One region of the Listeria sp. ILCC792 genome, then DNA from elsewhere that is predicted to be linked to it. Evidence: predicted binding sites of a transcription regulator. Region 1 holds the regulator's gene; the other holds the start of a gene.
The links. The regulator Rex, encoded in region 1, represses fermentation and respiration genes when NADH is low (regulators of the CRP and FNR family bind a similar motif). The targets are predictions, from matches to a motif close to TTGTGAAATATTTCACAA.

Region 1 (4,902 bases):
TTCAAGAAGCAGAACTTGAAATTCCAGCCGTCCAATTGGTCATCCCGCCGCTTTCACTTTGCGGAGACAATGCCGCCATGATTGCAGCAGCAGGAACGGTAGCCTACGAAGAAGGCAAATTCGGCAACTTAGCCTTAAATGCCAAACCCGGTTTGTTATTTGAAGAAGTTTAAAAAAGCTAGGACGAATTTTCGTCCTAGCTTTTTTCTATGCATTCAATTCTTCAATTTCCTCACTCACGATTTCCCAGTCGGCCATTAAGGCTTCGGCAACTTGTTTAATGGCATCCAATTCTTCGGTAATCGCGTAACTTTTTTCGTGGTCGTTAAAAACCGTTGGAAGTGTCAACTCATGTTCGAGTGAAGCGATTTTCGCATCGCATTCTTCCATTTTTCCCTCAATTTCAGCAAGCTTTCGTGTTTTTTGCCGTAATAATTTTTGCGCTTCCTTGCTTTGCTGGTACGCCGCCTTGTTAGAAGGATTTTCCGCTTGTGCTGGCATTTCGCCTTTCCGAAGTTTCTCTTCCATTTCAAGACGCGCAATTTCTCTGTTTTCCGCAATTTTCTCCTGATAGTAGTCATAGTCGCCTAAATAGCGCGTCGCCCCAGTCGGACTAAGCTCAATAATATCTTGTGCGATGCGGTTAATGAAGTAGCGGTCATGCGAAACGAACAAAATCGTGCCTTCAAAATCAATGAGTGCCGCCTCCAAAACTTCCTTACTTTCAATATCCAAATGGTTGGTCGGCTCATCGAGAATAAGCACATTTGCCCCGAGTAGCGTCAGCTTTGAAAGCGCCAAGCGGGCCTTTTCGCCGCCACTAAGCGTATCCACAATTTTTAAAACATCATCTTCTGAAAAAAGGAAATTTCCAAGTGTGGTGCGGACCGCTTTCTCGTCTAGTTCAGGATATTCATCCCAAAGTTCTTGTAAAATCGTCTTTTTGGAAGAAAGCTTAGCTTGTTCTTGGTCGTAATACCCGATTTTAACGCCAGCGCCAAAACGAAAATCGCCCTTTAAAACAGGGATTTCACGAATGAGTGACTTTAAAAGGGTAGACTTGCCAATTCCGTTTGGCCCAACAAGTGCAATACTATCACCGCGCTTCATTTCAAACCGAACATTTTGCGCCACCAATTTGTCTTTCGAATAGCCAATTGCAACATCTTCGACAAATAAAATGTCATTTCCGGGCGTGCGGTCAAATTGAAAACCAAAATGGGCCGCTTTTTCATTTCCCGCCGGCCGATCTAATCGGTCCATTTTTTCCAGTTTCTTCCGCCGGCTTTGCGCCCGTTTCGTTGTCGATGCACGAACAATATTCCGAGCAACAAAGTCTTCCAATTTGGCAATTTCCGTCTGTTGTTTCTCGAATTCCTTCCAGTCTTTTTCAAGCTGCTCCTGTTTTAAAACAAGAAAACGACTGTAATTTCCAACATAGTGAGTGATTTTTGTCCGGGAAATCTCATAAACTTGGTTCACCACGCGGTCCAAAAAATAGCGGTCGTGCGAAACGATGAGCAGCGCGCCCGCATAATTTTGCAAATACCCCTCAAGCCACGAAAGCGTCGCAATATCCAAATGGTTGGTCGGCTCATCTAAAATCAAAAGATCTTGTTTGGATAAAAGTAGTTTCGCAAGTGCAAGCCTAGTTTTCTGCCCACCACTTAAAGCCGCGACTAATTTTTCATAATCCTCTTCAAAAAAATGGAGACCATGTAGCACCGAACGAATTTCCGCTTCATACGTATAGCCGCCGCGTTCCTTGAAAAGGTGTTGCAGTTCATCGTAACTATCCAAAGCCTGCCTTGCCGTCTCAGCATCCGCGTATATACCGCTGTCCGCCATTTTAAGCTCCATCTCGCGCAGCTCGCGTTCCATGTTACGCAAGTCTTCAAAAACAGTCAGCATTTCATTCCAAATCGTCTTGCTCGACTCAAGCCCCGTATTTTGCGCCAAGTAGCCAATCCGCACATTTTTCGGCTTTGAAATTTGCCCCGCATCATATGAAGTCTGCCCCGCAATGATTTTCAGAAGCGTTGATTTTCCCGCCCCGTTTCTGCCAACTAGCGCAATCCGGTCATTTGTTTTAATTTCTAATTTTATATTTTCTAAAATCGTTTCCGCACCAAAGTACTTCGCAATTTGTTGTACTTGCAAAAGAATCATATTTTTCTCCCCTATCTCTTTCTAGTTTAGCGTAAAGGTGAGCCCGTTGCAATCACACATTTGATTTTGTGAAATCATTAGCATTAATTGTGATTTTACGATACAATGAGAGCAGGTAAACAAAATAAATACTGATAAAATAAAGGTTTTCTAAATGTGTGAGCAAAAAGTTTGTGCATTTTATGTGAAATGTTTATAGTATATAAGCAAGCATGTGAAGGAAAGAGCAGTCATTTTGCTTGAAAACGAACCATATTTTATCAGGAAGAAGGGACTAATTGGCATGATGGATGAAACGACAAAAATTCCACAGGCGACAGCAAAACGCTTACCGTTATATCATCGCTATTTGAAATATCTACATGAATCAGGAAAAGAACGTGTATCTTCGGCAGAGTTAAGTGAAGCTGTAAAAGTGGATTCCGCAACAATTCGCCGCGATTTCTCATATTTCGGCGCACTCGGCAAGAAAGGATATGGTTATAATGTTTCTTATATTCTTGACTTTTTTGGAAAAACGCTCAGCCAAGATAAAGAAACGAACGTTGCCATTATCGGTGTAGGGAATCTTGGAACCGCACTACTTCATTATAACTTCATGAAAAACAATAATATTCGCGTTTGTGCTGCATTTGATGTAGCTCCTGCAAAAGTAGGTACCGTCCAACAAGATATTCCAATTTATCATTTAAATGATATGGAAGAAATTTTAAAAGAAAATAATGTTGAAGTGGTCATTTTAACTGTACCATCTGATGAAGCTCAAACAACGGTGGATAAATTGATCGAAGCAGACGTGAAGGGGATTCTAAACTTTACGCCAGCACGTATTAGCGTGCCAAAACAAGTACGCGTCCATCATATTGATTTGACAACTGAATTACAAACATTAATTTACTTCCTAGAAAACTATCCATCTAAAAATTAAAACGCAGCTTAAGAAGCTCAAAAATAAAAGAACTTTGATGTAACTATCTGAACCAGCGCTTAAGAGTGCTGGTTTCTTATAAGAGGTGAAATGAATGAAACGACTGAAAAAATTAAATTGGACGCAGTGGGTTGCCCTTTTTATTTTTGTATCCATGGGGATTTCGATGATTGTGACCATCTTTGAAATTTTTACTGCCCCCGCGTCACAACCAGCAACAGGACCAAAAGTAACGCTCCGAAGTGATTATATTTTCTTACTGGTAGAAATCATTTTAGGGATTATTATTTTAGCTTTACCGTCCATTGTTTCTAGACGATTTAAATTTGAAATTCCGGGGCTTGTGTACCTCATGTTTATCGTTTTTCTATACGCCTCAATTTATCTTGGAACCATTCAACAATTTTATGCGAATGTACCTCACTGGGATAAAATATTGCATACGTTTAGTGGTGCGATGCTAGGCGCAATAGGCTTTTCTTTTGTGAGTTTACTCAATGCTAACGATAAAGTCGTCATGAACATGAAGCCCGGCTTTGTTGCGATATTTTCTTTCTGTTTCGCGGTAACGCTCGGCGCTTTCTGGGAAGTGTATGAGTATACATTCGATGCTCTTTTAGGTTTAAATATGCAGCGCTTCGAACTCTCTAACGGAACGCCACTCGTTGGGCGGGCTGCTCTCACGGATACCATGACAGACGTTATTGTCGACATCATTGGCGCATTAGTTATGGCCATTATCGGATACTGGGCGCTAAAAAAAGGTCGCCCGTGGATGAAACAATTTGAATTTAAACGGACAAATAAAAAAGATGAGCTCGGAAGATAATCCGAGCTCATCTTTTTTTATAGAAACTATTTTTCAACATCTTTTTGTTTCGGCAAATTGTCTACATAACTATCAGAATACTGGAGTAGTTTTCGACTTGCTTCAAAACGTTTTTTGATATCAGCAGAGAGTTCTTTATTTCCGCCGTTATAATAAGTGGCTTTGCCCGTTTCAAAACTTTCGTCTGGTTCATACATATAATCATTTGCCATGTAGCTACCTTCTGGCATTGTGTAGCGTTCTGGCACAAAATTCGTTTGCGTATTTAAGATGTCCTCCCCAAACATAATCTGGTCAGTTGCTTTAATCCCAAGAAGATTGAGAACGGTTGGCATTACGTCAATTTCGCCGCCGATATTATCAATCTTGCCTGTCTTTTCAACGCCCGGAATGTGGAGGTAGAACGGAATCCGGTAGTCATCAGCAGGCTGCGCTTTTAGCTCACTAGAACGATTGACGTAGCTTTTTTGGTCATCTGTAAGCTTTGCCGTATCAATGATATGGTGGTCACCGTACATCACAACGACAGAATCATCCCAAATACCATTTTTCTTCAATTTATTAATAAATGCACCAAGCTGTTTGTCCGCATAGTGCACTGCTTGGAAATAGTTCCCAAGCTCTGTGCCTTCCAAGTTTTTCGGAAGGTTAAGCGATTGCTTGCTCTCTGGAATATTAAATGGCATATGACTGCTAACCGAAATAAGTTGCGCATAGAAGTTTTCATCGTTTTGATAATGTTCTTCTAAAATTGGCATCGCCTTATTGTATAAAACCTCATCGCTCGGCGAAAAGCCAATAACATCATCATCGCCAAAGAACGAGCGATCATAAAACTTATCAAACCCTACTGCTGGATAAAAATTGTCCCGATTATAGAAACTCGCGTCGTTCGTGTGGAAGGTTGCCGTCTGATAACCTTTCTTAGAAAGCGTCCGCGGTAATGATGGAATAACGCGGTCACCGTAAGTTTGCG
Region 2 (4,902 bases), on a different contig from region 1:
AAACGCGATTATCGAGAACAGTAGCGAGCCTGCCGATACGTTCGGCGACACGGCATCTGCCGTTTGTTGGTAACCAAATACTACCCACGGTTGCCGTCCAATTTCTGTCATAATCCAACCCATTGAGTTGGCGATGAATGGGAATAAAATCATTGGTACCATTAAACGTAAATACCATTTTGTGTTCTCAAGATTTTTACGCCAAGCAAGCACCGCACCAATTAGTGCTGTTAAAATCATTACCATGCCGGCTAATACCATGATACGGAAACTCCAGAATGAAGTTCGTACTGGCGGAATATAATCTCCCGGGCCATATTGTTCCTCGTATTGTTTTTGAAGCGAGTTCATGCCTTCTACGGAACCACTAAAGGTCGAATAAGACAAGAAGCTTAGCGCATACGGGATTTCAATTGACCACGTATTTTTTTTGTTATCGACATCGATGCCGGCAATCATCGTCCAAGGTGCTGGGTCGGCAGTATCCTCCCATATACCTTCAGTTGCCGCCATTTTCATCGGCTGCGTTTTAACCAAATATTGGGCTTGTGAGTGTCCGCTGAAAGCTGTTCCAAAACCGCCAATAACTGCGATTACGAGTGCAATTTGGAAAGAGCGCTTGAAGAAAGCCACATCTTGCTTTTTAAGCATTTTGTATGCACTGACACCTGCAACGAAAAACGCACCTGTTGCGAAAGCACCGAAAATAACGTGCGGAAACTCAACTAGTAGCTGGCCGTTTGTAATAAGCGCCCAGAAATCGTTCATTTCGGCACGACCATTTTTAAATTCAAAGCCGACTGGGTGTTGCATAAATGAGTTGGCTGCTAGAATCCAAAAACTTGAAAGAATCGTTCCAATTGATACGAGCCAAATACACGCTAAATGTAATTTTTTGCTGAGGCGATCCCAACCAAAAATCCATAAACCGATAAATGTTGACTCCATGAAGAATGCAAGTAAGGCTTCAATAGCTAGTGGTGCTCCGAAAACGTCCCCTACAAAACGGGAGTAGTCGGACCAGTTCATTCCGAATTGGAATTCCTGAATAATACCAGTTACGACACCGACTGCAAAGTTAATGAGGAATAAATGTCCCCAAAACTTTGTCATTCTTTTATAAACTTCTTTCCCTTTCACTACGTATAGCGTTTGCATGAGCGCAACCATAAAGACTAAGCCAATGGATAGCGGCACAAATAAAAAGTGAAAGATTGTTGTTGATGCGAACTGAAAACGGGCTAAAAACAATGTATCCACCCTTTTTCCCTCCTTTTTCTGCGTTTTAATTCTTTTTACGTTCTCCCTTAACCGAGTTTGTGAAAAACAATCTAAACAAGCTCCATTAGTTGTTATTTCATTCACAAAGATATGTAAAATAAAAAAATTCGTCATTTCTCTTTTTCGGCTAAAGCAGAGTTTTCTAAATTAGAATAAGTTCTATATACAGTATATTTTATCCTATTTCGGCTTAAATTCATTTAGTTCTTTAGTAGTCTTTTTTTTATTTTTCATTTTAATAAGAAATCAGCTTGTAAAGTATTGAACTCACTGTACCTTTGTTTTTGTTATTTTATTCACAAAAAGTTTCAAACAGACATTTTAGTCTAAATTGGTAGAAAAGAACTACTAGACTAACTCGGTTTCTCGGTTTTCTTGCGCTTTCTTAATTCCCGAAAAAAGTCCGTTAAAAGGGCGCCTGTTTCTTCTTCCAAAAGGCCGCTTTCTACTTCACAGACATGATTAAAGCGCTCATCTTGCAAGAGATTCATTAAAGTTCCAGCCGTTCCCGCTTTCGGATCTTTGGCGCCGTAATATACTTTCGCAATTCGGGAAAGCAAAATGGCACCACTACACATTGGGCACGGTTCAAGCGTTACAAATAATTCGGCACCGGCGAGTCGCCAAGATTTTTGATTATGGCAAGCGTCTTGAATGGCCATCATTTCGGCGTGCGTCACAGCGTTTTGACTGGATTCTCGCAAATTATGCCCACGGCCGATGATTTTTCCGTCTAGCACGACTACTGCTCCAATTGGGACTTCGCCAATTGCACCTGCCTTTTTCGCTTCATTGATCGCTTCGTGCATAAACCCGTTTTTATCCAAAACCGCACCTTCTTTCTAGTTTTAGTGAAAATGACCCCGGCGATGGCCAGAGTCATTTTCGCGTTCTATTTTATATCTGACGTCGAAACCTTATAATCTACTTTCGCAGGATTCGGGATTTTGAAATCTTCGCTTGGTTCATAGAAGCGCAACAAGTCACGTTGCATGATGTCGTCGGAAATCCGCAGCGCTGTTTCGGCGTAATGTTTTCTTTCCGTCACACGACTATTTTCTTCATTTGTTAGCTCTTCAACTGGTTCGCCTGTCTGCGTCAGGTAAACGGTGGAACCGATTTGAGCGAACTCGGAAGTAATCACATCGCCATTTCGGAATACAACTGTATCAGTTGGCTTATCGGAAAGCAGGCTATTTCCAAGTTGCAAGTATTTCGAGCCGTCGATGCCAAGTAAATGCTGAACAGTTGGTTGCACATCAATTTGCCCCGCTTGCGTTGTAATTTCTTTCCCCTTGATGCCAGGCGCGTGGATGATAAACGGCACGCGTTGCAACTGCGCTTTATCAAACTCGGTTAGTTCTTCTTTTCCAAGAAGCGGTGCAAGCGTATCTAGGCGTGATTTCGAAATACCGTAGTGGTCGCCGTAAAGAACGAAAATCGTATTTTCATACAAGCCTTCTTTCTTCAAAGCGTCGAAAAATTCCTTAATCGCCTCGTCTGCATAATGCGCTGTTGAAAAATAATTATTAATTGTTTCATCTTTGGTTCCAGGATTCGCGAATTCCACGTCTTCTTCAAAAACAGGATACGGGAAATGGTTGGAAACCGTAATGAATTTTGTTTGGAATGGCTGTGGCAATTGCTTCAGCATTTCCATGGACTGCTCATAAAACGGCTTGTCTTTTAGACCGTAGTCCGTTGAGTTCGCCTTGGTCAAATCATAGTAGCTAGAATCAAAGAAATAATCATAGCCAAAACGCTTGTAGGCATTATTGCGGTTCCAAAACGAGCCAATGTTCCCGTGAAACGCTGCCGACGTGTAACCTTGTTCATTCTTCAAAATTGCCGGCCCCGCCTGAAATTCATTCGTGCCGCCGTAAGTCGAAAATGCTGACCCTTGCGGAAGTCCAAATAGCGAATTCTCAATAAGGTTTTCCGCATCACTAGATTTTCCTTGCCCCGTTTGATGGTAGAAGTTGCTAAAACTAAACGAGTTTTCACTATTATAAAGTTGATTTAAGAACGGTGTTACCTCTTCGCCGTCCAATTTGTAATTGATCAAAAATTGTTGAATGCTTTCTAAATGCAAGTAGACCACATTCCGTTTTTTCGCAACCCCAAAGTACTCATTGTCTGTACTCGTGCGGTTCGTATTCACAAAGTTCTCCGCCTCAGCCGTGTCCGAGCTTTCCGCTTGAACGCGCTTCTGCTGCGTTTTCATGTGCTTCACGCCGTCATAAGCCGTAAACGTGTTGACGCCCAAATATTTGACTAGATAACGCTGATCAAATGTCCGCGTAAGCAGTTGCGGGCGGTCAATCTCCGCCAGCGTAATATTTAAAAGAAGCATTCCTAGGCCTAAAACAACAGGAATAAGTTGAAACTTAAAAGCACGACGCTTTTCCGCATATGGCTTCCCGTATTTTATTAGCGCAAACGTAATGAATGCAAAATCGAGCCAATAAAGAATATCATGCCATTTTAGTAGGGCGAATGCGCTCCCGTTAAGGCCTTCCGAAACATTTCCAACATTCGTCATCAAATTAACCGACAAGAAGTCGCTAAACTCGCGGTAATAAAGCACGTTCGCATAAAGTAGCATGGAAAGTGCAAAATAAACAATAATGGCAATCGTTGTCCGAAGCTTTCGATTTGGAATCAAAAAGACTAAACTAAATATAATGAGTGCCATCGCAATTGGATTAATCAGTAATAAGAAAATTTGAAATGCGCCTTCAACGCCTAAATTAAATTCCATAAAATAAACAATTTCCGTCTTTAGCCAAAACAGAAAAACAGTTAGTAACAGTAATCGATTTGAAAGTAAATTCTTCATCGTCATCTCCTCATAAAAAAATTCGAGTTATGTTCATGCTATCATGTTTTATGAGGCATGTAAAATAGAAACTGGTCAATCAATATTTAAAAACCCGTACTTCGCTAATACTTTTTGCCCTGCATCAGACGCCATATAATCTAAAAACTTCGCCACCTGATCTGGCTCGTCAGCATCTTTCAACACGCCCGAATAATAGCCAATTTGTGAATGCAAATCGTCCGGCACAGCCTGCAAAACTTTTACATCTTTACTGATTAAAGCATCCGTTTTATAAACGAAACCCGCTTGCGCGTTGCCAGATGCGACGTAAGCAAGCGTTTGGCGAACGTCAGATGCGAGGACAAGTTCCTCTTTCAGTGCATCGTAAACGCCTAGATTTTCCATCGTTTCCTCTGCATATTTCCCAGCAGGAACAGATTCCGGATTACCAATTGCGATTTTATCAAAAGTTGGCAACAATTTCGCGATATCTTTCGTATTCGTTTCCGCCGCATTTTTGCTCGGCACAATTAAAACGAGTGTATTTTTGGCAAACTGTTGTTTATCGGTTGTTTGCGCCTTTAAATCATCCATATCTCTTTCGCTCGCAAGTAACACGCCATCAATTGGTGCCCCGTTTTTTACGCGCTCTTTGATTTGGCCAGATCCAGCAAAATCAAACGTTAGCTTTACATTTTTATGCGCCTTCTCATAATCCGTTTTCACATCTTCCATCACATCTTTTAAGCTGGCCGCAACGGAAATGTGCAGTTCAATTGGCTTTTCGCTAGCCGTTCCAG

Region 2: the regulator Rex is predicted to act here: its motif matches at 1,350-1,367, upstream of CFS60_RS07560 (cytochrome ubiquinol oxidase subunit I).

Annotation. Positions count from the first base shown of each region.
Region 1 covers NZ_FYBO01000008.1:87,333-92,234, forward strand. The annotation lists gene tsaD (tRNA (adenosine(37)-N6)-threonylcarbamoyltransferase complex transferase subunit TsaD) at 1-173, shown strand, start outside; gene CFS60_RS09745 (ABC-F family ATP-binding cassette domain-containing protein) at 208-2,169, opposite strand; gene CFS60_RS09750 (redox-sensing transcriptional repressor Rex) at 2,453-3,097, shown strand; gene CFS60_RS09755 (hypothetical protein) at 3,201-3,926, shown strand; gene CFS60_RS09760 (LTA synthase family protein) at 3,953-4,902, opposite strand, start outside.
Region 2 covers NZ_FYBO01000005.1:125,056-129,957, reverse strand. The annotation lists gene CFS60_RS07560 (cytochrome ubiquinol oxidase subunit I) at 1-1,260, opposite strand, end outside; gene tadA (tRNA adenosine(34) deaminase TadA) at 1,635-2,108, opposite strand; gene CFS60_RS07550 (LTA synthase family protein) at 2,174-4,120, opposite strand; gene modA (molybdate ABC transporter substrate-binding protein) at 4,196-4,902, opposite strand, start outside.